DNA from 4 places in the Nocardioides okcheonensis genome. Region 1 is predicted to be linked to each of the others. Evidence: predicted binding sites of a transcription regulator. Region 1 holds the regulator's gene; each other region holds the start of a gene.

Region 1 (5,446 bases):
CGAGGGCGACCGCGACGACGAGGGTCACGACGAGCGCGGTCAGGAAGACCACGAGCCGGCCACGCCGCGTCAGGCGCACCGAGGAGCGGGCGCGGGCGGGAGCCGGGGTGAAGACGGGGGAAAGGCTGAGGGTGCTCATGGTGGCCTCCTGGGGAAGATCAGCCGGGTCGGTGTGTCGAGGGAATGTCTAGTGATGGCCACCGACAGTGGGTCGGTGTCGAGCAGACGTTCGATCGAACACGTGTACGACGGTAGAGCACCTGTTCGAACGCGTCAAGCACTTCGCCGAACAGATGTTCGACGACGTTCGACCCGCTCGGAGGGGACCAACGCACCTGCCACGACGGGGCCGGGAGGAGAAGCATCGGGAGCAGGGCGACACCGGAAGGAGACACCCCCATGTCCCGGAAGAAGGTCCTGGTCCTCGGAGGCAACTTCGGCGGGCTCAGCGCCGCGATCACCGTCAAGCACGAGCTCGAGGGGGACGTCGACGTCACCGTCGTGTCGTCCTCCGACGAGTTCCTCTTCACGCCCTCCCTGATCTGGGTGCCGTTCGGCAAGCGCTCGCGCGCCGACATCACCTTCAAGGTCGGCCCCACGTTCGAGGAGCACGGCGTCGACTTCGTGCACGCCGAGGCGACCGAGATCGACCCGGTCGCGAGGCGGGTGCAGACCACCGCCGGCCCGCAGGACTACGACTACCTCGTCATCGCCACCGGCTACCGCAACCGCTTCGAGGTGATCCTCGGCCTCGGCCCGGACGGCAACGCCCACACCATCACCACGATGGAGGACGCGATCCACGCGGGCGAGGGCTGGACACGGTTCAAGGAGGACCCGGGCGACGTGGTCATCGGCGCCACCCAGGGCGCCGGCTGCTTCGGCGCGGCCTACGAGTTCCTCTTCAACACCTCCTACCAGCTCAGGAAGGCCGGGCTGAAGGACAAGGTGAAGCTCACCTACGTCAGCGCCGAGCCGTTCCTCGGCCACTTCGGCATCGGCGGCCTGCCCCACGGCGAGTCCCTGCTCGGCATGTTCCTCAGGAAGGAGGGCATCGAGGCGGTCCTGGACACCGCGATGGACCACGTCGACGACGGCCGCCTGGTGCTCGCCGACGGCCGGGCGATCGACTTCGGCTACGCGATGATCATCCCGCCGTTCTCCGGCCAGGACGTCGTCCAGAAGGCCGGCGAGCTCGCCGACGCCAACGGCTTCGTGAAGGTCCGGGACACCTACCAGAGCGAGGCGTTCGACGACGTGTACGCCGTCGGCGTCGCCGCCGCGGTCGAGGTGCCGTGGCAGACCCCGACCCCGGTCGGCATCCCCAAGACCGGCTTCCCGACCGAGCAGCAGGCCCACGTCGCGGCGCTCAACATCGCGGCCCAGGTCCGCGGCGAGGAGCCGCAGGAGCACAAGGCGTTCGGCGACATCCCGGCCGTCTGCGTGATGGACGCGGGCAACAACGGCGTCGTGATCCTGGCCGACAAGATGCTGCCGCCGCGCAAGCACGGGGTGCTGATCCCGGGCCCGCAGGCGCACCTGATGAAGCTCGGCTTCGAGAAGTACTTCCTGTGGAAGATGCAGCACGGGCAGGTGCGCCTGCCCTGACAAGGACGACCACGCCCGGTCGCGCACCGGGCACCTGGAGGGACGGCCGTCCGGCCCGGAGGGGCCGGGGGGCCGTCCGTGGGTTGCGACGGAGCGACGCTCAGCGTCGCCGCATCGCCCGGCGTCCCTGCGCGGCGAACAGCCCGACGACGTGCTGCGACACCCCCGGTGCCAGTGCGGCGCCGCGCGCCACTCCTCCGCGCCAGCCCGGCAGCGTACGCACGACGCGGCGCGAGCCGAGCAGCGCGACCGCGGCCTCGGCGACCTGCTCGACGGTGAGGATCGGCCCGCCCGAGTGGACCAGCTGCGCGCCCACCCCGGCGGGGTCCTGTGCCGCCAGCATGGCGGTGTCGGCACCGTCCGGGCACAGCGCGTGGACCCGCACGCCTCGCGGCGCCTCGGCGTTGACCGAGGAGCTCAGCGACACCACGCCGGCCTTGGTCGCGGCGTACACGCTGTAGCCCGGCGCCGGCGTCAGCCCGGCCAGTGACGCGACGTTGACGACGTCGCCGCCCCGCGGTCCGAGTGCGGCCAGCGCCGCCCGCGTCCCCCACATCGTGCCGAGCAGGTTGACCTCGACGAGCCGGCGCACCTGCTCGTCGGTGAGCGCGGCCAGCGTGCCGTCGTCGCCGACGCCCGCGTTGTTGAACCAGGCGGTGAGCGGTGCGTGCCGCGCCGCCTCGGCCGCGACGACCCGGTGCGCGTCAGGGTCGCGTACGTCGTGGGCGAGCCCGGCGACCGCGCCGATCTCCCCGGCCGTCGCGGCGACGGCCTCCGCGTCGACGTCGCTCACCACCACCCGGTGCCCGCGCGCGACCAGCAGTGCGGCGATGCCGCGTCCGATCCCACGCGCCCCACCCGTCACCACACAGCTCGTCGGCCCGCCGCTCGTCATGGACGCGACGCTAGCGACACGCTGCTTCGAACAGGTGTTTGATCCACGGGTGCCGGGAGGTCTACGGTGGCACCACCTGCTCCGGGCGGACGGAGCGGGCCACCACGCCGGGAGGACTGAGCCAGATGGCCAAGCAGGACGACAAGAACGTCATCGAGATGCCCGACGGCCCACCGGACGCCACCGGGCTGACCCCGCGCCAGCAGCGCGTCCTGGCCACCATCAAGGACTCCATCGAGACCAAGGGATACCCGCCCTCGATGCGTGAGATCGGTCAGGCGGTCGGCCTCACCTCCTCCTCCAGCGTCGCCCACCAGCTCCGGGTGCTGGAGGGCAAGGGCTTCCTCAAGCGCGACCCCAACCGTCCGCGCGCCCTCGAGGTGTTCCTGCCCGAGGTGATGGCCGCGCGCCGCTCGATCTCCAGCGCCGACGACTCGGGCGTCGACGAGACCGGCATCGGCGACGTCTCGCCGTCCGCGGTCAACATCCCGCTCGTGGGCCGCATCGCCGCCGGCGGCCCGATCCTCGCCGAGCAGGACGTCACCGACGTCTTCCCGCTGCCCAAGCAGCTCGTCGGCGACGGCACCCTCTTCCTGCTCGAGGTCTCCGGTGACTCGATGGTCGACGCCGCCATCTGCAACGGCGACTACGTCGTCATCCGCCAGGAGCAGACCGCCACCAACGGCCAGATCGTCGCCGCGATGATCGAGGGCGAGGCGACCGTCAAGACCTTCCAGCGCAAGGACGGCCACGTCTGGCTGCTCCCCCACAACACCGCCTACGACCCGATCCCCGGCGACAACGCCACGATCCTCGGCGTCGTCACCGCGGTGCTCCGCCGGGTCTGACCGCCCTGCCCTGCGTGCGTCGACGCGCCCTCCACCCCACGGGGCGGAGGGCGCGTTGAATGTCCGGGGTCGAGCGGACACGATGGCCGGACAGCCAACCGTCGGGAGCGCGCATGAGCAACGTCCAGGAGTCCTACGACTACGTCATCGTCGGTGGGGGCGTCGCCGCCACCAGCGCCGTGAAGGGGATCCGCTCGCAGGACTCCTCGGGCACGGTCGCCGTGCTCGGCTCGGAGCCGCACGACCCGGTCTACCGCCCCGCGCTGTCGAAGGACCTCTGGCTCAAGGACGACGAGTCGCTCGAGGGGCAGTCGCTCGCCGGTGACCTCGACGACGACGACGCCGTCGACCTCGTGCTCGACACGACCGTCACCGAGATCGACCCCGCTGCCCACGCCGTACGCCTCGCCGACGGCACGTCGGTCGGCTACGGCAAGCTGCTGCTGGCCACCGGCGCCGAGCCGCGCACCCTCGGCCTCGAGGCCGGCCCGCGGGTCGTCTACTACCGCACGTCCGCCGACTACGAGCGGCTCCGTGGGCTCGCCACGTCCGGCAGCCACGTCGTGGTCGTCGGCGGCGGCTACATCGGCTCCGAGATCGCCGCCGCGCTCGTGCAGAACGACGTCGCGGTGACGCTCGTGCTCGACCTCGAGGACGTGCAGGAGCAGATGTTCCCGCGCGCGCTCGCCGCGAGCCTCACCAAGGACTTCGCCGAGCACGGCGTCACGATCGTGCACGGCTCGGTCAGCACCGGCGAGGAGACCGGCGACGGCGTCCGGATCCGGCTCGACGACGGGACCGACGTGGTCGCCGACGCGGCCGTCATCGGGGTCGGCGTCCAGCCCCGCACCGGGCTCGCCGAGGCCGCCGGGCTCGAGGTCGACAACGGCGTCGTCGTCGACGAGCGCCTGCGCACGAGCGTCGAGGACGTGTACGCCGCGGGCGACGTGGCGTCGTACCCCGACGCCCTGCTCGGGCGCCGCCGCGTCGAGCACGTCGACCAGGCCGAGAAGTCCGGCGAGCACGCCGGCAAGGTGATGGCCGGCGCCGACGAGACCTACACCTACACCCCGATCTTCTGGTCCGACCTCTTCGACGCCGGCTACGAGGCCGTCGGCGAGACCCGCTCCGACCTCGACATGGTCGAGGACTGGAAGGACGGCGAGCTCGGCACCGGCGTCGTGTACTACCTGAAGGCCGGCTCCGTGCGCGGCGTGCTGCTCTGGAACGTCTGGGACAGCACCGACCAGGCGCGCGAGGTGATCGCCGAGACCAAGGACGCGCCGCTCGACGACCCGGAGAGCCTGCGGGGCCGGATCCCCTTCGGCTGAGGGCGCCACCGCTGGTCGAGGAAGGCGCCCTGGCGCCTGTCACGAGACCCAGACGCGCCGACGGGTCTCGTGACACGACTTCGTCGTTCCTCGACCACCGGTGGTCGGGGGTCTCGTGACGGTCGCTGCGCGACCTCCTCGACCAACGGGAGTTGCGCGCGTCGACCAGCGACGCGCCGCTCGACGACCCGGAGACGCTGCGCGGCCGGATCCCCTTCGACTGAGGGCGCCACCGCTGGTCGAGGAAGGCGCCCTGGCGCCTGTCACGAGACCCAGACGCGCCGACGGGTCTCGTGACACGACTTCGTCGTTCCTCGACCACCGGTGGTCCGGGGGTCTCGTGACGGTCGCTGCGCGACCTCCTCGACCAACGGGAGTTGCGCGCGTCGACCAAGGACGCGCCGCTCGACGACCCGGAGAGCCTGCGCGGCCGGATCCCCTTCGACTGAGGGCGCCACCGCTGGTCGAGGAAGGCGCCCTGGCGCCTGTCACGAGACCCAGTCGCGCCGAGGGGTCTCGTGACACGACTTCGTCGTTCCTCGACCACCGGTGGTCGGGGGTCTCGTGACGGTCGCTGCGCGACCTCCTCGACCAGCGAGGCTTCGGGCCAGGGGGCGTGTAGCCTCGCGGCGATGTCCGAGCACGCAGGCGGGGCGCCGTCGCCCGAGGTCTTCCGCACCCGGCCGGGCAACCGGCGTCGGCTGACGCCCGCGGCGGAGGCCGAGGTGTCCCGGCTCGCGGCGGCGGGCGAGGCGTCGGGCTGG
Region 2 (5,446 bases), 940 kb from region 1:
TCGCCCGGACTTGCGGAACAGGTCGCGCACCACGGCGGGGAGCAGGGTGGAGGTGGGGCCTGCGTCCCAGGCGTACCCGTCGGCCTCGACGGTGCCCAGGGCGCCACCGAGGCGGTCGGAGCGCTCGAGCAGGGTCACCTCGTGGCCGAGCTTGGCGAGGCGTGCGGCGGCGGCCATCGCGCCGAAGCCGCCTCCGACCACCACGACACGCGCCACGGGGGAACCCTAGGTCCTGGCCGGCACGGTCAGCCGACCGGCCGCACCGGCTCGCGCCGCTTCCACCGCCGCCAGCCGCGGCGGACCAGCCGGCCGAGGACCACCAGCATCACCAGGCCGACCAGCAGCAGCACCCCGGCGACCGCCGCAGCGGCGCGGGGGTGCTCCAGGGAGAACCACACGACCGCGAGCACCGCGGCGTCCTCGGCGAGGCTCGCGGCGACGTTGGTCACCGGCTCGGGGGAGGAGTTGAGCGCCAGTCGCCCGCCCGCCTTGGCGAGGTGGCTCAGCAGTGCGGTGCCGCCGCCCACGACGCCGCCGACCGCCTGCTCGAGGGAGTCCGCCTCCCCGGCGAGCAGGACCCCGATCACGGCGCCGGCCGTCGGCCGGATCGCGGTGGACACGGCGTCCCAGGTGGAGTCGACGTAGGGGATCTTGTCGGCGACGAACTCCATCGCGTAGAGGAAGGTCGCGAGCGCCAGCACGTCCCACCGCCCCAGCACGTCGGGGATCGCCTCGGAGCCGCCGAAGCGGTCGGCCAGGCCGAGGACCAGCACGACGAGGTAGGCGTTGACGCCGCTCGCCCAGCCGCTGGAGAAGGTGAGCGCGAGGGCGTCCACGTCTCAGTCCCCGCCCGCCGCGGACTCGACGTCGACCTCGGTCGCGCCGGTCATCGCGACCAGCTCGTCGTAGGTCGTCGAGAAGACCGCCGCCGGGTGTCCCGCCGCCGCCCAGACGACGGGGTGGCGCCGCAGCCACGGGTCGATCCAGGTGCGGACGGGCGCCGGGTGGTCGATCGGGGAGACCCCGCCGATCACCTGCCCGGTGTGCTCGCGGACGAACTCGGGCGACGCACGGCGCAGCCGCTCCACGCCGATGCGCTGCGCGACGGCGGCGGTGTCGACCCGGTGCGCCCCCGAGGTGAGGATCAGCACCGGCTCGCCTCCGGCGTCGAACAGCAGGCTGTTGGCGATGGCGCCGACCTCACACCCCAGCGCCGCCGCGGCGAGTGCCGCGGTGTGGGCGCTGTCGGGCAGGATGACCACGTCACCCGTGCCGCCGCGCCGGGTGTGCTCGCCTCGGAACGAGGTGATGGATGCGTGCTCGCTCGACATGGTGCGAGCCTAGCGACGAGCGACGACGAGTCGGACGACGATTTCAGGGGAGTGTGGATGGCGCGCGAGGTGCCCGGGTCCGTGGTCAACAGCGTGCGCGTGCTGGGGCTGATCGTGGCCACGGCGGGCGTGATCACGCTGCTCACCTGGCTGATGCGCGACGACGTCATCCTGGGGTGGGCCGAGGGCAACCCGTCGGCCCAGGACATCCTCGCCCAGGGTGGCATCGAGCAGCTGCGCGAGAGCCCGATCGTCCCCGGGTTCGTCGCCCTCTCCGTGGTCGCCTTCGTCGGGTTCGCCCTCCTGTCGCTCGTGCTCGGGTCCTTCTTCATGGGCGGGCACGGCTGGGCGCGGTTCGTGCTGACCGCGACGGTCGGCGTCGGCGTCCTGGTCGGCGCCGTCGCGCTCGACTCCCACCTGCCGGCGATCTTCGTGGTCCTCGCCGCGCTGGTCATCGTCGAGGGCCTGGTCCTCGCGGTCCTGCTGTGGCGCCGCGACACCACCGCGTACCTCCGCGGCCACTGAGGTCGCGCCTCCCGACCGGCCCTTGACGCGCTGTCGGTGGTGGGGAGTACCGTTCTCGTTGTTCGAACAGTTGTTCGACGCGACTCGGGTGGCGGTGACCTCGACCCCCACCGCCGCCCGGGTCGACCCCGGGGTCGACCGAGGTGTCGAGGAGGCGCGATGAGGCAGTACGACGACCCTGTCGAGGTGCGACGGGGCGAGGCGGAGGATCCCGAGCAGTTCCTGTGGCGGGGCCGCCTGTGGAAGGTGCGCGTGGTGGTGGCGCACTGGGTGGAGGCCGGACCGTGGCGGCAGCCGGCGGCGGCGGGCGACGCGGGCGGGGCGCTGACCGCAGACCCGGTCGCCGCGCGCGAGCTGTGGCGGGTGGAGGCCGGCCGGGGGATCGCGTCCGGGGTCAGGGTCGTCGACGGTGCCGAGCCGCCGGGCCACGGCGTGTTCGACCTGTCCTTCGACCGGGCCGTCGGGCGCTGGCAGCTCGTCGGCTGCCGGGACTGAGGGGGCGATGATGACGACCGCACCGTTCGGCCCGACGTCGGCGGCGACGCTGCCGGCCAGCGCCCACACGTACCTCGCCCGCTCCGCGGCCTCGCTCAGCGACGCGATCACGGCCCGCGACGTCCCCACCCGGTACGCCTGCGCCCACGTCGCCGCCCTGTGCGCGGCGGCCGCGCTGCTCGCGGCGCGCGCCCGTCCGGCGCCGCGGGGGCGCCGGCAGAAGAACGCCTGGGTGCTGCTGTGCGAGGTCGCTCCCGAGCTGACCGAGTGGGCGACGTTCTTCGCGGCCGGCGCCGCCAAGCGGGCGGCCGCCGAGGCCGGGTCGACCCGCGCGGTGACCGAGCGCGAGGCCGACGACCTGGTGCGCGACTCCGACCGGTTCCTCGCGGTCGTCGAGCAGTCGCTGGGCCTGGTCCCGCACGCCAGCGTCGCCTGAGACGGGGCCGGGGATGAAGCCCACCCGGGGCGTCGCGCCGCACGCACTAGGGTTGCCCGCATGCAGCAGCCCTCCGCGAGCGAGCGTCGTCAGTCCGTCCGCACCGGCGTGGTCTGGGACGGCGTGCGCACCCTGCTGGAGACCGACGCGACCCTGCGCGAGCAGCAGGCCCGGATCGTCGACGTCGGGGGAGGGACCGGCGGGTTCGCCGTCCCGCTGGCCGAGCTGGGCCACCGGGTGCAGGTCATCGACCCGAGCCCCGACGCCCTCGCCTCGCTCGACCGCCGGGCCCGCGAGCGGGGCGTCGCCGACCGGGTCGCCGGCCAGCAGGGCGACCTGTCCGACCTCGCCGCGCTGGTCGACGACGCCGACCTGGTGCTGTGCCACGGTGTGCTCGAGATGGTCGACGACCCCGCCGCGTCCCTCGCCGCCATCGCCGGCGTGCTGCGCACCGGCGGACACCTCAGCCTGGTCGTCGCGCAGCAGCACGCGGCCGTCGTCGCCCGCGCCATGGCCGGGCACTTCCAGACCGCCCGCGAGCTGCTCGACGGCGGGTCCGCGGCCGGGCGCGGTGGCCGTCGCTTCACCCGCGACGAGGTGGTCGACCTCCTCGGCGCGGCGGGCCTGGCCCCGACGTCGGTCCACGGTGTGCGGGTCTTCGCCGACCTGGTCCCCGGCAGCCTCCTCGACCTCGAGCCCGGCGCCACGGCGGCCCTCGTCGAGCTGGAGCGGGCCGTGGCGACCCGCCCCGAGTACCTCCCGCTGGCGACGCAGCTCCACGTGCTCGCCCGGTGCTGAGCCGTCCGCGCCGTCCGCGCCCTACTGCGGGGGCGGACGGTGACCGACACCCCGCTCCTGCACGTCGACATGGACGCCTTCTACGCCTCCGTCGCGCTGCGTGAGAGGCCCGACCTGGTCGACGAGCCGGTGGTCGTCGGCGGCAGCGGTCGCGGCGTCGTGCTGGCCGCCAACTACGTCGCCCGCCGCTACGGCATCCACTCGGCGCTGCCGATGGCCCGCGTGCGCCGGCTGTGCCCGCACGTCACGGTCCTCCCGCCCGACTACACCAGCTTCATGAGCGTCTCGGCCTCGGTGATGGAGACCTTCCGGGAGGTGACGCCCCTCGTGGAGGCGTACTCGCTGGACGAGGCGTTCCTCGACGTCCGCGGCTCGACGCGTCGGCTCGGCCCGCCGGAGGCAATCGCCGAGCAGCTGCGCGCGACGATCCACGACGAGCAGGGCATCACCTGCTCCGTCGGCGTGGCCGGCTCGGTGTCGGTCGCCAAGGTCGCCAGCCGGCGGGCCAAGCCCGACGGCGTCCTGGTGGTCCGGCCCGCCGAGGTCACCTCCTTCCTCCACCCGCTCGACGTGGGTGAGCTCTACGGAGTCGGGGAGAAGACCCGCGAGGTGCTCCACCGGGCCGGGCTGGTCACCGTGGCCGACATCGCCCGCCTGCCGGTGCCGGAGCTCCAGCGGGCCGTCGGCCGACACCTCGGCCAGCACCTCCACCACCTCGCGTGGGGCACCGACCGCGCCGAGCTGGTGCCGCGGCCGGTGCACCAGGAGCCCGACCGGTCGATGGGGGCCGACGAGACCTTCGCGCGCGACACCGCCGACCGGGAGGTGGTCGTCCGTGAGCTGCTGCGGCTCTCCGGGCGGGTGGCCGGCCGGATGCGGGCGGCCGGCGTCGTCGGTCGCACCGTCGCCCTCAAGGTGCGCTTCTCCGACTTCACCACGATCACCCGCTCGCGCACCCTGCCGGAGGTCACCGACGTGACGGTCGAGGTGCACCGCGTGGTCACCGGGCTCTACGACGCGCTCGACCTGCCGCGCACCCGGGTGCGGCTGGTGGGCGTCCGGGTGGAGGGCCTGGTGCCGCGTGCGAGTGTCCAGCGCCAGCTCGTCCTCGGCGAGCCCGAGCACGGCTGGGAGGACGCCGACCGCGCCGTCGACCGCGCCACCCGCCGCTTCGGGTCGAGCGCCGTGCGGCCCGCGAGCCTGGTCTGAGCGGCGGGGGTGACCAAACCGGTGCCAGATTTTTCGGGGACGCCTACCGTAGTGGCAGGACCGTGCCTAGACTTGCAGGCAGAAGGTGAGGAGGAACCGTGGAGCTCTCCGAGGAAGAACTGCGACTGCTCGAGCAGATGGAGCGCGCCCTCGTCGAGGAGGACCCGAAGTTCGCCTCCACCCTGCGCGGCACCTCGTTCCAGCGCACCGCGCGACGACGGATGATCCTCGGCGGCGTGATCCTCGCCGTCGGCATCGGCCTCCTCGTGCTCGCCGTGCTGCTCGACCTCTCCGCCGTCCTCCAGACGGTCCTCGGCGTGGCCGGCTTCGTGGTCATGCTCGGCGGTGCGGTCCTCGCCCTCACCGCGGCCCGCTCGCCCTCCGCGCCCGCCAAGGTGCGCTCCTCGGGCCGTTCCGGGCTGGGCGTCGTCGACGGCGGCCGCATGCACCGTCCGCACCGCCCCGGTCGCCAGCGCAACGGCAGCCCGTTCATGGAGCGGGTCGAGGAGCGGTGGCGCCGCCGCCGCGAGCGCGGCCTCTGAGCCTCGAACTGCAACCCCGGCGCCGACAGGTGCCGATCGGCGTCTGACCGCTGAGCCGTTCCGTGCCTCGTGCCCGGTCGTTCGGCGCCCGGTCGTGCGGCGCCCGGTCG
Region 3 (5,446 bases), 1.1 Mb from region 1:
TCGAAGGACGAGCGCGCGCAGGTGCTCCGCCGGGTCGCCGACCTCTACGACGAGCGCGCCGACGAGCTCGCCGCGATCATCGCCCGCGAGATGGGCAAGCCGGTCCGCGAGGGCAAGGGCGAGATCAAGCTCGTCTCCTCGATCTTCCGCTACTACGCCGACCAGGGCCCGACGCTGCTCGCCGACGCCCCGCTCGACCCCGCGATGGGTGGCAGCGCGCTGGTGCGCAAGGAGTCGGTCGGCCCGCTGCTCGGGATCATGCCGTGGAACTTCCCCTACTACCAGGTGGCCCGCTTCGCCGCGCCCAACCTCATGGTCGGCAACACGATCCTGCTCAAGCACGCCCCGCAGTGCCCCGAGTCGGCGCTCGCGATCGACCAGATCTTCGCCGACGCCGGGCTGCCGGCCGACGCCTACATCAACCTCTTCGCCACCAACGACCAGTCGGCCGACATCATCGCCGACCCGCGCGTCGTCGGCGTCTCCGTGACCGGCTCCGAGCGGGCCGGCTCGGCCGTCGCGGAGGTGGCGGGCCGCCACCTCAAGAAGGTCGTCCTCGAGCTCGGCGGCTCCGACCCGTTCATCCTCCTCGACGCCGACGACCTCGGCGCCGCCGTGAAGTCGGCCGTCCGCGGCCGGATGGGCAACGCCGGACAGGCCTGCAACGGCGCGAAGCGGATGATCGTCGTCGACGACCTCTACGACGAGTTCGTCGAGCAGTTCACCGCGGCGATGGGCGCGCTCACGCCGGGCGACCCGTTCGAGTCGTCCTCCGGCTTCGGCCCGCTGTCCTCCGAGGCCGCCGCGACGACCCTGCTCGAGCAGGTCGAGGACGCCGTCTCCAAGGGCGCCACGCTCCGCACCGGCGGCAAGCGGCTCGACCGCCCGGGCGCCTTCGTCGAGGCCACCGTGCTCACCGACGTCACGCCCGACATGCGCGCCTACGGCGAGGAGCTCTTCGGCCCCGCCGCGGTCGTCTACCGCGTCGAGGACGCCGCCGAGGCGGTCGCGCTGGCCAACGACTCGTCGTTCGGCCTCGGAGGCGTCGTCTGGAGCTCGGACACCGAGAAGGCCCAGCGGGTCGCCGACCAGCTCGACACCGGCATGGTCTGGATCAACAGCGCCCAGGGGTCGGCGGCCGACCTCCCCTTCGGCGGGACCAAGCGTTCGGGCGTCGGTCGCGAGCTCGGCCCCTACGGCATCGACGAGTTCGTCAACAAGAAGCTCATCTACACCCCCGCGGGCTGACCCGCCGCACCCTCCGACGCCTCGCGCACCCACGACCGGGTGCGCGGGGCGTCGTGCGTGGGGCTGCCGCTCAGCACGTGCGACCTAGGCTCGGCGCATGACTGATCAGACGATGGCCGGCCGCACGGTGCTGGTGACCGGGGCGAGCGACGGGATCGGCGCGGAGACCGCCAGGGTCCTGGCCCAGCGGGGCGCGACGGTCCTCGTCACGGGGCGCTCGCGCGACAAGCTGCGCCCGGTCGCGGAGGCCGTCGGCACGGAGCCGCTGGTCGCCGACTTCGCCCGCCTCGACGACGTACGCCGCCTCGCCGGGCAGGTCGCGGACCGCGCCGGCACGCTCGACGTGCTGATGAACAACGCCGGCGGCACCTTCTCGCCGTCGAGGACGACCCACGACGGCCACGAGCCCAACTTCCAGGTCAACCACCTCGCGCCGTTCCTGCTGACCAACCTGCTGCGCCCGACGCTGGCCGCGGCGGGACGCTCGCTCGTGGTGAACACCTCCAGCATCGGCAACCTGATGGGCAAGGTCGTGCTCGACGACCTCGACTACGAGCACCGCAAGGCGCGCGAGTTCCCCGCCTACGGCACCGGCAAGCTGATGAACATCCTCTTCACCCGCGGCATCGCCGACCGGTGGGCGGACGACGGGATCACCTCGGCCGCCGTGCACCCCGGGCCGGTGGGCAGCTCCTTCGGCCGCGACTCCCGGATCGTCGGCCTGCTCTACCGCACGCCGCTCGCCCGCTTCGCCACGATCAGCGTCCCCGACGGTGCCGCGCCGCTGGTCGCCCTCGCCGAGCGCGGCCCTGACCCCGAGGTCAACGGGCGGTACTTCAGCCGCTTCCACGTCGACGGCCGGGAGAACAGGCAGGCCAGCGACCAGGCGCTCATCGACGGGCTCTGGGAGCGGTCGGCCGCGCTGGTCGGGATCGGCTGAGCGCTAGCCCCGCGGCGCTCGCTGGTCGAGGAGGGACGGAGTCCCGTCTCGAGACCCCTCGGCACTCGCTGGTCGAGGAGGGACGAACGGCACTCGGTGGTCGAGGAGGGACGGAGTCCCGTCTCGAGACCCCTCGACCAAGGACAGCAGTTCCTCCACAGGTGTCGGCACTCCTTGCTCACGCATTCGAACAGGTGTACGATCGTGCGTAGCACGCCGGTCCGGAACGGTTCTCTCGTCTGAGGTGACGGAGGGCCCGGGACCGGGTCAGTCACCCATAGAACCCGTGGTGGTGCTCACGGGATGCCGTAGGGCTCACAGGTGACGCCAGGCCTTCGACGCCACCCCATGCCTCACCGCTCCGCCCCGGACCCGGGCGGTTGTCAGTGACGTGCGTGCGAGGAGGTGGCTCTGGATGACCCTGGTGGATCCGGTGGAGCAGCTGCATCCGATCGTGGAGTGCGCCGTGGACCTGCGTGCGTCGTTGAAGGGTGTGGCGCCGGTGGAGCCGGTGTTCATGTCGGTGGGGGAGAAGCGGGCGGCGCTGGTGGAGCTGGTGGCGGCGCGGTCGCAGCTGGACGGGCTGCTCTCGCGGGTGCTGGCGGCCTCGGACGACGTCGGGACGGTGGAGGGTTCTCGGGACGCGGTTCCGTGGGTCGCGGCCGAGACGCGGTCCACGCGGCGTGAGGTACGCCGCGACCTGGCGCTGGGGCGCGCGATGGAGAACCACCCGGAGGTCGGGCGTCTGCTTGCCGACGGCACGCTGCGGGCGGAGCAGGCGCGGGCGATCGTCGAGGCGGTTGATGCGCTGCCGGACCGTGTCGACGTCGCCGTGCGGGAGGAGGCCGAGGCGAGGCTGCTGGCCTACGCGCGGCTGCATGATGCGAGGGCGTTGCGGCAGATCGGGAAGCGGATCCTGGACGTGGTGGCACCCGAGGTGGGGGAGTCGGCCGAGGCCGACGCGCTGGCCGAGGAGGAGCGCCGGGCGGCGGAGTCGGTGTCGTTCTTGATGTCGGACGACGGTGAGGGCCGCTGCCACGGCCGGTTCACGGTCCCCTCGCACGTGGGTGCGATCCTGCGGCGGATCCTGCAGGCGTTGGCGAACCCGGCCCGGCACACCGAGGGGGACCTGCGCGACGAGAACGGTGTGTGGAAGCCGTCGCGGCGGCGGATGGGTGAGGCGTTCGTGGAGTACGTCGAGCGGTACCCGCTGGACGCGACCCCGCAGACCGCGGGCGTGAGCGTGTCGGTGGTGGTGGCGGTGACGTTGCAGGACCTGCTGGGTGAGCACGCGGTGGCGCTGCTGGACGACGGCACGCGGATGTCGGCGGCCCAGGCCCGCCGGCTGGCGTGCGAGGCCGGGATCGTCCCGGTGGTGCTCGGCGGCGACGGGCAGGTGCTGGACCTGGGACGGTCGCGGCGGCTCTTCAGCAAGGCGCAGCGGATCGCGCTGGGGTTGCGGGACGGCGGGTGCACCGCGAAGGGGTGTGAGACGACCGCGTCGGGGTGTCATGCCCACCACGACGACCCGTGGTCCAACGGTGGTGCGACCGATCTGGTGAACGGGCGGTTGCTGTGCCCGCGCCACCACCGCCTGGCCCACGACCCGCGCTACGCCAAGACCATCCACGCCGACAACCAGGTCAGCTTCACCATGCGGACGTGAGGGGCACGGGTACGTGCTTCCGTCCGAGCCGGTCGCTGATGCCGGGCAGGTCGCCCCCTTTCGTCACCGAGCGCGTCTTCAGGACCTGCGTGTCTCACGTGGCCACGGCAAGCGTGTGGCCGAGCGCCTCGTCGCTGAGTGCCCGCTGGAGGATGGCGTGCGCGAGGCTCCACCTGCTCAACGAGCCGTCCTTGGCCAGGGGGGCATCGATGCTGACGCGGTAGTCGGTGCGTTGCTTGTCGCCCGTGAGGTAGCCGGGGCGGACGATGGTCCAGCCCAGGTCGCTGTGCTGGAGTGATCGCTCCGCGAGGCGCATGTCGCGGTACGTCGGCTCGAGGAAGTGGCGCTTGAGGACGTGCGTGTAGAACCAGCCGTCATCCGGTTGGTCCACGACTCCGCCGCTGGTGACGAGCACCACGCGGGAGAATCCGGCTGTAGGAGCTGCGGCGACGAGGGCCGCGACGCTCCGTGAGTAGACCGTGGTGCCACGCCGCGCGGCGAGCAGGCCGCTCACGCCGACGAGGTTGACGACGACCTCGCAGCCGTCGAGTCCAGAGCCGAGCGCTGCCGGGTCGGTGGCGTCACCCAACGCGACGTGGACCGACGCTCCCTTCGGGACCTGGACCGCGTCGGGGCGTCGAGCGACGACGCGGACGTCGTGGCCTGCTTCGCATGCCAGACTCAGAAGCGCCTCTCCACTTCCGCCAGTCGCTCCGAGGAGACCGATTCTCATGCGTGCCACCGTCCTCGCCGATACTTTAGATATGCAAGCAGTATGACACCTGAAGACGTTCCGCACGACCCACTGTCAACGGCGCTGCAACGAGTGTTGCTGGCACACACACGTGCTCAAGGTCATCTTGCTCGCACGCTCGGGGTTTCACGTACGGACGTGGATGCCCTCGAGCACCTGATGGTCGGACCCCTGAGTGCGGTGGAGCTCGCTGGGCGCCTCGGCATCAGTCAAGGCGCCGTGACCCACCTGTTGAGGCGCCTCGAGAAGCGTGACCACGCGCGCCGTACGAGTGACCCCGAGGACCGCCGCCGGGTGGCGATCGAGCTCACCGACGCCGGCCGTGACACCGTCGTCGCTCACGTGCTTCCGATGCTTCGAGACCTCGATGCTCTCGCTGCTCGAATGAGCCGACGCAGCGGCGAAGCAGTCATCGCCTACCTCGACGGCTCGACCACTGCACTGCTCGCGCTTGCCGGGGCGGAGTTCCCGCCCGCCCCGTGACGCGCGCGGGTCGATGTGCGCAGGGCCCATGGTCGACTGGACAGCACGTCGCACAGTTCGCCGTGCCAGTGACGGCTGAGCCACGCTCCCACACTCCAGAAGGTGGGTGAGGCACCGCTGGACGCGAGGCAGACCGTCGCTGCCGCGGGCTCGCCTCGCGTCCCTGATTGCGGGTACGTCGTGCTCACCGGCCGCTTGCGAGCACGGTTCGTGCCTACGGTCGCGTGCATGCCGATGCCGGTGGACGTTAGTGAGGTCTCGCGGACGCTGGTGGTGCGTCCTGCGACGTCGGCCACCCCGCCCGCTGCGGTCCGTCCACGCCAGGTCATCGACGTCGATGTCCGCCAGCAGGTGC
Region 4 (5,446 bases), 1.5 Mb from region 1:
GCTGCAGGTGATCCGGGCGGTGCAGCGGGCCCACGAGTCGGTGACGGGCACCATGCCGGACGGGACGCCCTACGCTGCGAGCGACCCGCACCTGCTCGGCTGGGTCCACGCCGCCGAGATCGAGAGCTTCCTGCTCGCCCACGACCGCTACGGCCGCCGGCCGCTGGTCGGCCGCGAGCGCGACGAGTACGTCGCCCAGACCGCCGTCGCCGCCGAGCACCTCGGCGTGATCGGCGCCCCGCGCTCGGAGGAGGAGCTGCGCACCGTGCTGACCGCCTACGGGCCCGAGCTGCGTGGCACGCCCGCCGCCCACGACGCGATCCGCTTCCTGCTGCTGCACCCCGACCTCCCGCTGGTCGCGCGTCCCGGCTACCTCTCGCTCGCGACCGCCGCGATCGGCCTGCTGCCGACCGAGGCCCGGCGCGAGCTGCGGCTGCCGCCGGTCCCGCCGGTGACCAACCGGATCCTGGGCGCCGCCGCCACCCGCACCATCCGCTGGGCGATGGCGTCCGGCCACGACCACGCCCGCCAGCTGCAGGAGCAGCAGGCGTGAGCCTGGCGGCCCGCTGGCCGCTGCCGGACCGGCACGACGTGCGCGACGAGCTGCTGGCCGCGTGGGACCGCCCGGGCTACCACGACCTGCAGCACCTCGCGGAGGTGCTCGAGCGCCTCGACGAGCTCGCCGACGCGGGCGCGGGCTTCGACGCCGCGACGGTCGCGCTCGCCGCGTGGTTCCACGACGCGGTCTACGACGGCGCCGACGACGACGAGGAGCGCTCGGCCCGGTGGGCCGAGCGGGTCCTGGCGCCGCCCCTCGCGGCGGAGGTCGCGCGGCTGGTGCGGATGACCCTCGAGCACCAGCCGGACGACGACGACGCCGACGGGTGCGCCCTCAGCGACGCCGACCTCGGGATCCTCGCCGCCACGCGGGAGCGCTACGACGCCTACGTCGCGGGCGTGCGGGCCGACTTCGCGCACGTGTCCGACGCCGACTTCCGCGCCGGGCGTCGCGCCGTGCTCGAGGACCTCGCCGCGCGGCCGCGGCTGTTCCGCACCCGTCAGGCGCACGACCTGTGGGACGCCCCCGCGCGCGCGAACCTCGAGCGCGAGCTGGCGGGGCTGCGCGGGTGAGCCCTCAGCGGTCGGCGAGCTGGAGGTAGAACGTGAACCGGTCGTGGCGGTAGCAGGTGCGCGAGACCTCGACGATCCGGCCGTCGGCCACCGCCCGGCGCGCGTGGCGCAGGACCGGGTCGCCCTCGGCGATGCCGAGGATGCTGGCCTCCTCGGCGCTCGCGCGGTCGGCGCTGATCGCGTCCTCGACGTCGGTCGGGCGCAGCCCCCGCGCGGCGAGCGCCTCGTAGAGGCTGGTGGGGGTGCCGTGCTGCAGGAAGCCCGGCAGCAGCACCTCGTTGAGGTAGGCGTCCTCGACGCAGACGATCTCCTGGTCGGCCCGCCGCAGCCGGCGCCAGTGCAGGACCGGGTCACCCGGCGAGATGTCGAGGGCACGGGCGACGCCCGGCCCCGCCTGCTCGACGCGGGCGAGGAGGGTCTGCGACTCCGGGAGCATCCCGCGCCGACGGATCTCCTCGGTGTAGGACGTCAGGCGCCCCGGGGTCTTGGGCGGCTGGGCGACGAACGTCCCGCGCCCGGGGATCCGCTCCAGGAGTCCCTCGGCGACCAGGGCGTCGAGCGCCTGGCGCACCGTCATCCGGGCCACGCCGAAGCGGGCGACCAGCTCGCGCTCGGACGGCGCCGCCGACCCGGGGGGCTGGCTCTCGATGAGCCCGCGCACGTGCTCACGCACCTGCACGTGCTTCAGCGCCCGCTGACGCGGGACGACGAGGTCCACCGGCTCCATGCCACACAGGCTAAGGAGCGGCGCTGATCTACGTCACCCAATTGACCAAGCCTGTGGGTAAGCCTTGACCAGACCTTGATGTTCGAACGTGCGTTCGACAGATCGGGTACGATGCCGCCGTGGACTCCCCACTGGACTTCCAGGGCTCGCTCTTCGCCGCCGAGGACACCGCCGCGGTGCCCCTCGCGCCGGAGCGCCGCCTGCTCACCGACGGCGCCTGGGTCGACGTGCAGCGCAGCTGGCTGGCCGAGCCCAACGCCGTGCTGGAGGCCCTCGTCGCCCGGGTGCCGTGGCGCGCGGAGCGGCGGGAGATGTACGACGCGGTGGTCGACGTCCCGCGCCTGGTGCACACCTACGTCGGGGGCGACGCGCTCCCCCACCCGGTGCTGGAACGGGCCCGCGAGACGCTGAGCGAGCACTACCTCCCCGAGCTCGGCGAGCCGTTCGTGAGCGCCGGCTGCTGCTACTACCGCGACGGCCGCGACTCGGTGGCCTGGCACGGCGACACCATCGGACGTGGGCGCCACCAGGACACCATGGTGGCGATCGTGAGCGTCGGCGACCCCCGCCGGCTGTTGCTGCGCCCGCGCGGCGGGGGTGCGTCGATCGCGTTCACGATGGGCCACGGCGACCTGGTGGTGATGGGCGGGTCCTGCCAGCGCACCTGGGAGCACGCGGTGCCCAAGGTCGCCCACGCGGGGCCGCGGATCTCGGTGCAGTTCCGCCCGCTCCACGTGTTCTGACCCGCCCACCAGGTCGACCGGCGCTACCTCCGCAGCAGCCGCCGCACGAGGGCGAGGCCCACGACCGCGGCCAGCGCCTGCTTCCAGTACGACCTCGCCAGGACGGGCAGCACCGCGCTCCCCAGGTCGAGCGCCTCCGCCGGGGGCGGCGGGGGCGGCGGGGGCGCCGGCCTCGGCGGCGAGCGGCCGCCCGGGCCGTCGGCGCCGTCCGTCGTCCGCGCCGGGCGCGGCGTCGGTGGCCGGCTCGGGCTCGGGCTCCGGCTCCGGCGCGGGCGCGGCGAGGCGCTGCTCGAGGCAGGACACGAACTGCCCCAGCAGCTTGTCGGAGACGTCCTGCATCACGCCACGGCCGAACTGCGCCGGCTTGCCGGTGATGGCCAGGTCGGTCTCGACCGCCACGTCGGTGGAGGAGTCGGAGCCGGTCATCGACACCGTCACCTTGGCGCCGGCCGTGCCGTTGCCGCGCTTGTCCTTGCCCTTGGCGTCGACCACGAACCGGTGCGCCACGGCGTCCTTCTCCACGAAGGTGCCGCTGCCGTTGTACTGCAGCGCGATCGGGCCGAGCTTGACCTTCACCGATCCCGAGAACGACTCCTCGTCCGCCTCGGTCACCTGGGCGCCCGGGAAGCACTCGGCGACCGACGCGATGTCGTTGAAGTGCGCCCAGGTCTCCTCGACGCCGACGGGCACGGTGAAGCGGTGGGACAGCTCCACGCCTACGCCCCCGCTGCCCGGAGCACCGCGCGGCCGGTGAGGACCCGGGCGAGGTGCTGGCGGTAGTCGGCGGCGCCGTTGAGGTCGGAGGGCGGGTTGGTGCCGTCGGCCGCCTGCTCCGCCGCAGCGCGTACGCCGTCCTCGGTCGCGCTCGCACCGGCGAGCGCGGCCTCCGTGGCCCGCGCCCGCAGGGGCGTCGACCCCATGTTGGTCAGGCCCACGCGGGCCTCGTCGATCGACCCCTTGACGGTCGCCGCGACGGCGACGATCGGCCACTGGTGGGCGACCCGCACGAACTTCTCGTAGTGCGCGCCCCAGCCGGTGTGCTTGGGGACCCGGACCTCGGTGAGGATCTCGTCCTCGCCGATCGCGGTCTCGAAGAGGTCGACGAAGAAGTCGTCGGCCTCGACGGTGCGGGTGCCGCCGGAGCCGGCGATCACGAACTGCGCACCGAGCGCCAGCGCCGGCGCGCCGAGGTCGCCGGCCGGGTCGGCGTGGGCGAGCGCGCCGCCGAAGGTGCCGCGGTGGCGGATCTGGGAGTCGGCCACCTCGGCCGCGGCCTTCGACAGGAGCAGCGCGTGATCCTTGACGAGCGCGTCGTCGCGGACCTCGGTGTGGGTGGTCATCGCGCCGATCACGATCGCGTCGCCGTCGTCGCGGATGCCGCGCAGGGAGGTGATCCGACCGAGGTCGATCACCACCTCGGGCGCGTTGAGGCGCATCCGCAGCACGGGCAGGAGGCTCTGGCCGCCGGCCAGGATCTTGGCGTCGTCGCCGTGCTCGCCGAGGGCGGCGAGCGCCTCCTCGACCGAGCTGGGCGCGACGTAGTCGAACTGCGCCGGGATCATGCCTGGGCCCCTTCCGTGCTGTCGGGTCCGGGTTCGGACTCGTCGAAGTGAGGCATCGCCGCCTCGGGAGTCGGTGCGGCCTGGTCGCCGGCGTGGATGGCGCGCCAGACCCGCTCGGGCGTGCACGGCATCTGGATGTCGGTGACACCGAGGTGGCGCACGGCGTCGACGACCGCGTTGACGACCGCGGGCGTGGAGGCGATGGTGCCGGCCTCGCCGACGCCCTTGGTGCCGAGCGTGTTGGTGGTGCAGATGCTCGGGTCGTCGGTGTGCACGACGTCGAAGGAGATCGTGTCGGCCGCGGTCGGCAGGAGGTAGTCGACGAACGATCCGCTCACGAGCGTCCCGGCCTCGTCGTGCACCGCCTCCTCCCACAGCGCCTGCGCGATGCCCTGGACGAGGCCGCCGTGGACCTGCCCGGCGACGATCAGCGGGTTGATGATGGTGCCGATGTCGTCGCAGCAGGTGTACTTGCGCATCTTCACCTGACCGGTCTCGGTGTCGACCTCCATGGCGCACAGGTGCGTGCCGTGGGGGTAGTTGAAGTTCACCGGGTCGTAGGTCGCGTCGGCGTCGAGGTTGAGCTCCATGCCCTCGGGGTAGTTGTGCCCGGCGAACGCCGCGGTCGCGAGCTCCTGGATCGCCGTCCCCTGGTCGGTGCCGCGGACGGTGAACCGGCCGCCGGAGTACTCGAGGTCGTCCTCGCTGGCCTCCAGCAGGTGGGCGGCGAGCACCTTGGCCTTGTCGATCACCTTGTCGACGGCCCGCACCAGCGCCTCTCCGCCGACCACGAGCGAGCGGGAGCCGTAGGTGTCGAGGCCCTTCGGAGCCGTCTGGGTGTCGCCGTGCAGCACCTCGACGTCCTCGAACGGGACGCCGAGCCGGTCGGCGACGATCTGGCTGAACGCCGTCTCGTGGCCCTGCCCGTGGGCGCTGGCGCCGGTGACGACCTCGACCTTGCCGAGGGGCGTCAGCCGTACGCTCGCGTGCTCCCAGCCGCCGGCGCCGTAGTCGAGGCTGCCCAGCACCCGGCTCGGCGCGAGGCCGCACATCTCGGTGAAGGTCGAGACCCCGATCCCGAGCTGGACGCGGTCGCCGCGCTCGCGACGCTCCTTCTGCTCCGCGCGCAGGGCGTCGTAGCCGAAGGACTCCTTGGCCTTCGCGGTCGCCGCCTCGTAGTTGCCGGTGTCGTACTCGAGGCCGGCCACGGTGGTGAACGGGAACTCCTCGTGGGTGATCCAGTTGCGCTCGCGGATCTCGAGCGGGTCGACACCGACCTCGGC

The links. The regulator LexA, encoded in region 1, represses DNA repair genes until DNA is damaged. The targets are predictions, from matches to a motif close to TCGAACANNTGTTCGA.
Region 2: the regulator LexA is predicted to act here: its motif matches at 1,919-1,934, upstream of LN652_RS04945 (DUF6504 family protein).
Region 3: the regulator LexA is predicted to act here: its motif matches at 2,375-2,390, upstream of LN652_RS04320 (HNH endonuclease signature motif containing protein).
Region 4: the regulator LexA is predicted to act here: its motif matches at 1,941-1,956, upstream of LN652_RS17080 (alpha-ketoglutarate-dependent dioxygenase AlkB).

Annotation. Positions count from the first base shown of each region.
Region 1 is NZ_CP087710.1:1,999,331-2,004,776, forward strand. It holds gene LN652_RS09670 (LysM peptidoglycan-binding domain-containing protein) at 1-139, opposite strand, end outside; gene LN652_RS09675 (NAD(P)/FAD-dependent oxidoreductase) at 400-1,608, shown strand; gene LN652_RS09680 (SDR family NAD(P)-dependent oxidoreductase) at 1,709-2,473, opposite strand; gene lexA (transcriptional repressor LexA) at 2,629-3,351, shown strand; gene LN652_RS09690 (NAD(P)/FAD-dependent oxidoreductase) at 3,465-4,682, shown strand; gene LN652_RS09695 (sulfotransferase family 2 domain-containing protein) at 5,315-5,446, shown strand, end outside.
Region 2 is NZ_CP087710.1:1,055,454-1,060,899, reverse strand. It holds gene LN652_RS04965 (phytoene desaturase family protein) at 1-216, opposite strand, end outside; gene LN652_RS04960 (DUF4126 domain-containing protein) at 246-836, opposite strand; gene LN652_RS04955 (YbaK/EbsC family protein) at 840-1,331, opposite strand; gene LN652_RS04950 (hypothetical protein) at 1,389-1,856, shown strand; gene LN652_RS04945 (DUF6504 family protein) at 2,016-2,351, shown strand; gene LN652_RS04940 (SAV_6107 family HEPN domain-containing protein) at 2,362-2,787, shown strand; gene LN652_RS04935 (class I SAM-dependent methyltransferase) at 2,848-3,585, shown strand; gene dinB (DNA polymerase IV) at 3,625-4,794, shown strand; gene LN652_RS04925 (DUF3040 domain-containing protein) at 4,893-5,336, shown strand.
Region 3 is NZ_CP087710.1:934,165-939,610, reverse strand. It holds gene LN652_RS04330 (NAD-dependent succinate-semialdehyde dehydrogenase) at 1-1,248, shown strand, start outside; gene LN652_RS04325 (SDR family NAD(P)-dependent oxidoreductase) at 1,346-2,188, shown strand; gene LN652_RS04320 (HNH endonuclease signature motif containing protein) at 2,604-3,854, shown strand; gene LN652_RS04315 (NAD(P)-dependent oxidoreductase) at 3,949-4,587, opposite strand; gene LN652_RS04310 (MarR family transcriptional regulator) at 4,747-5,091, shown strand; gene LN652_RS04305 (hypothetical protein) at 5,320-5,446, shown strand, end outside.
Region 4 is NZ_CP087710.1:3,503,039-3,508,484, reverse strand. It holds gene LN652_RS17095 (oxygenase MpaB family protein) at 1-553, shown strand, start outside; gene LN652_RS17090 (HD domain-containing protein) at 550-1,131, shown strand; gene LN652_RS17085 (GntR family transcriptional regulator) at 1,136-1,858, opposite strand; gene LN652_RS17080 (alpha-ketoglutarate-dependent dioxygenase AlkB) at 1,978-2,601, shown strand; partial or broken gene LN652_RS22180 (SRPBCC family protein) at 2,941-3,291, opposite strand; gene LN652_RS17075 (FAD binding domain-containing protein) at 3,318-4,163, opposite strand; gene LN652_RS17070 (xanthine dehydrogenase family protein molybdopterin-binding subunit) at 4,160-5,446, opposite strand, start outside.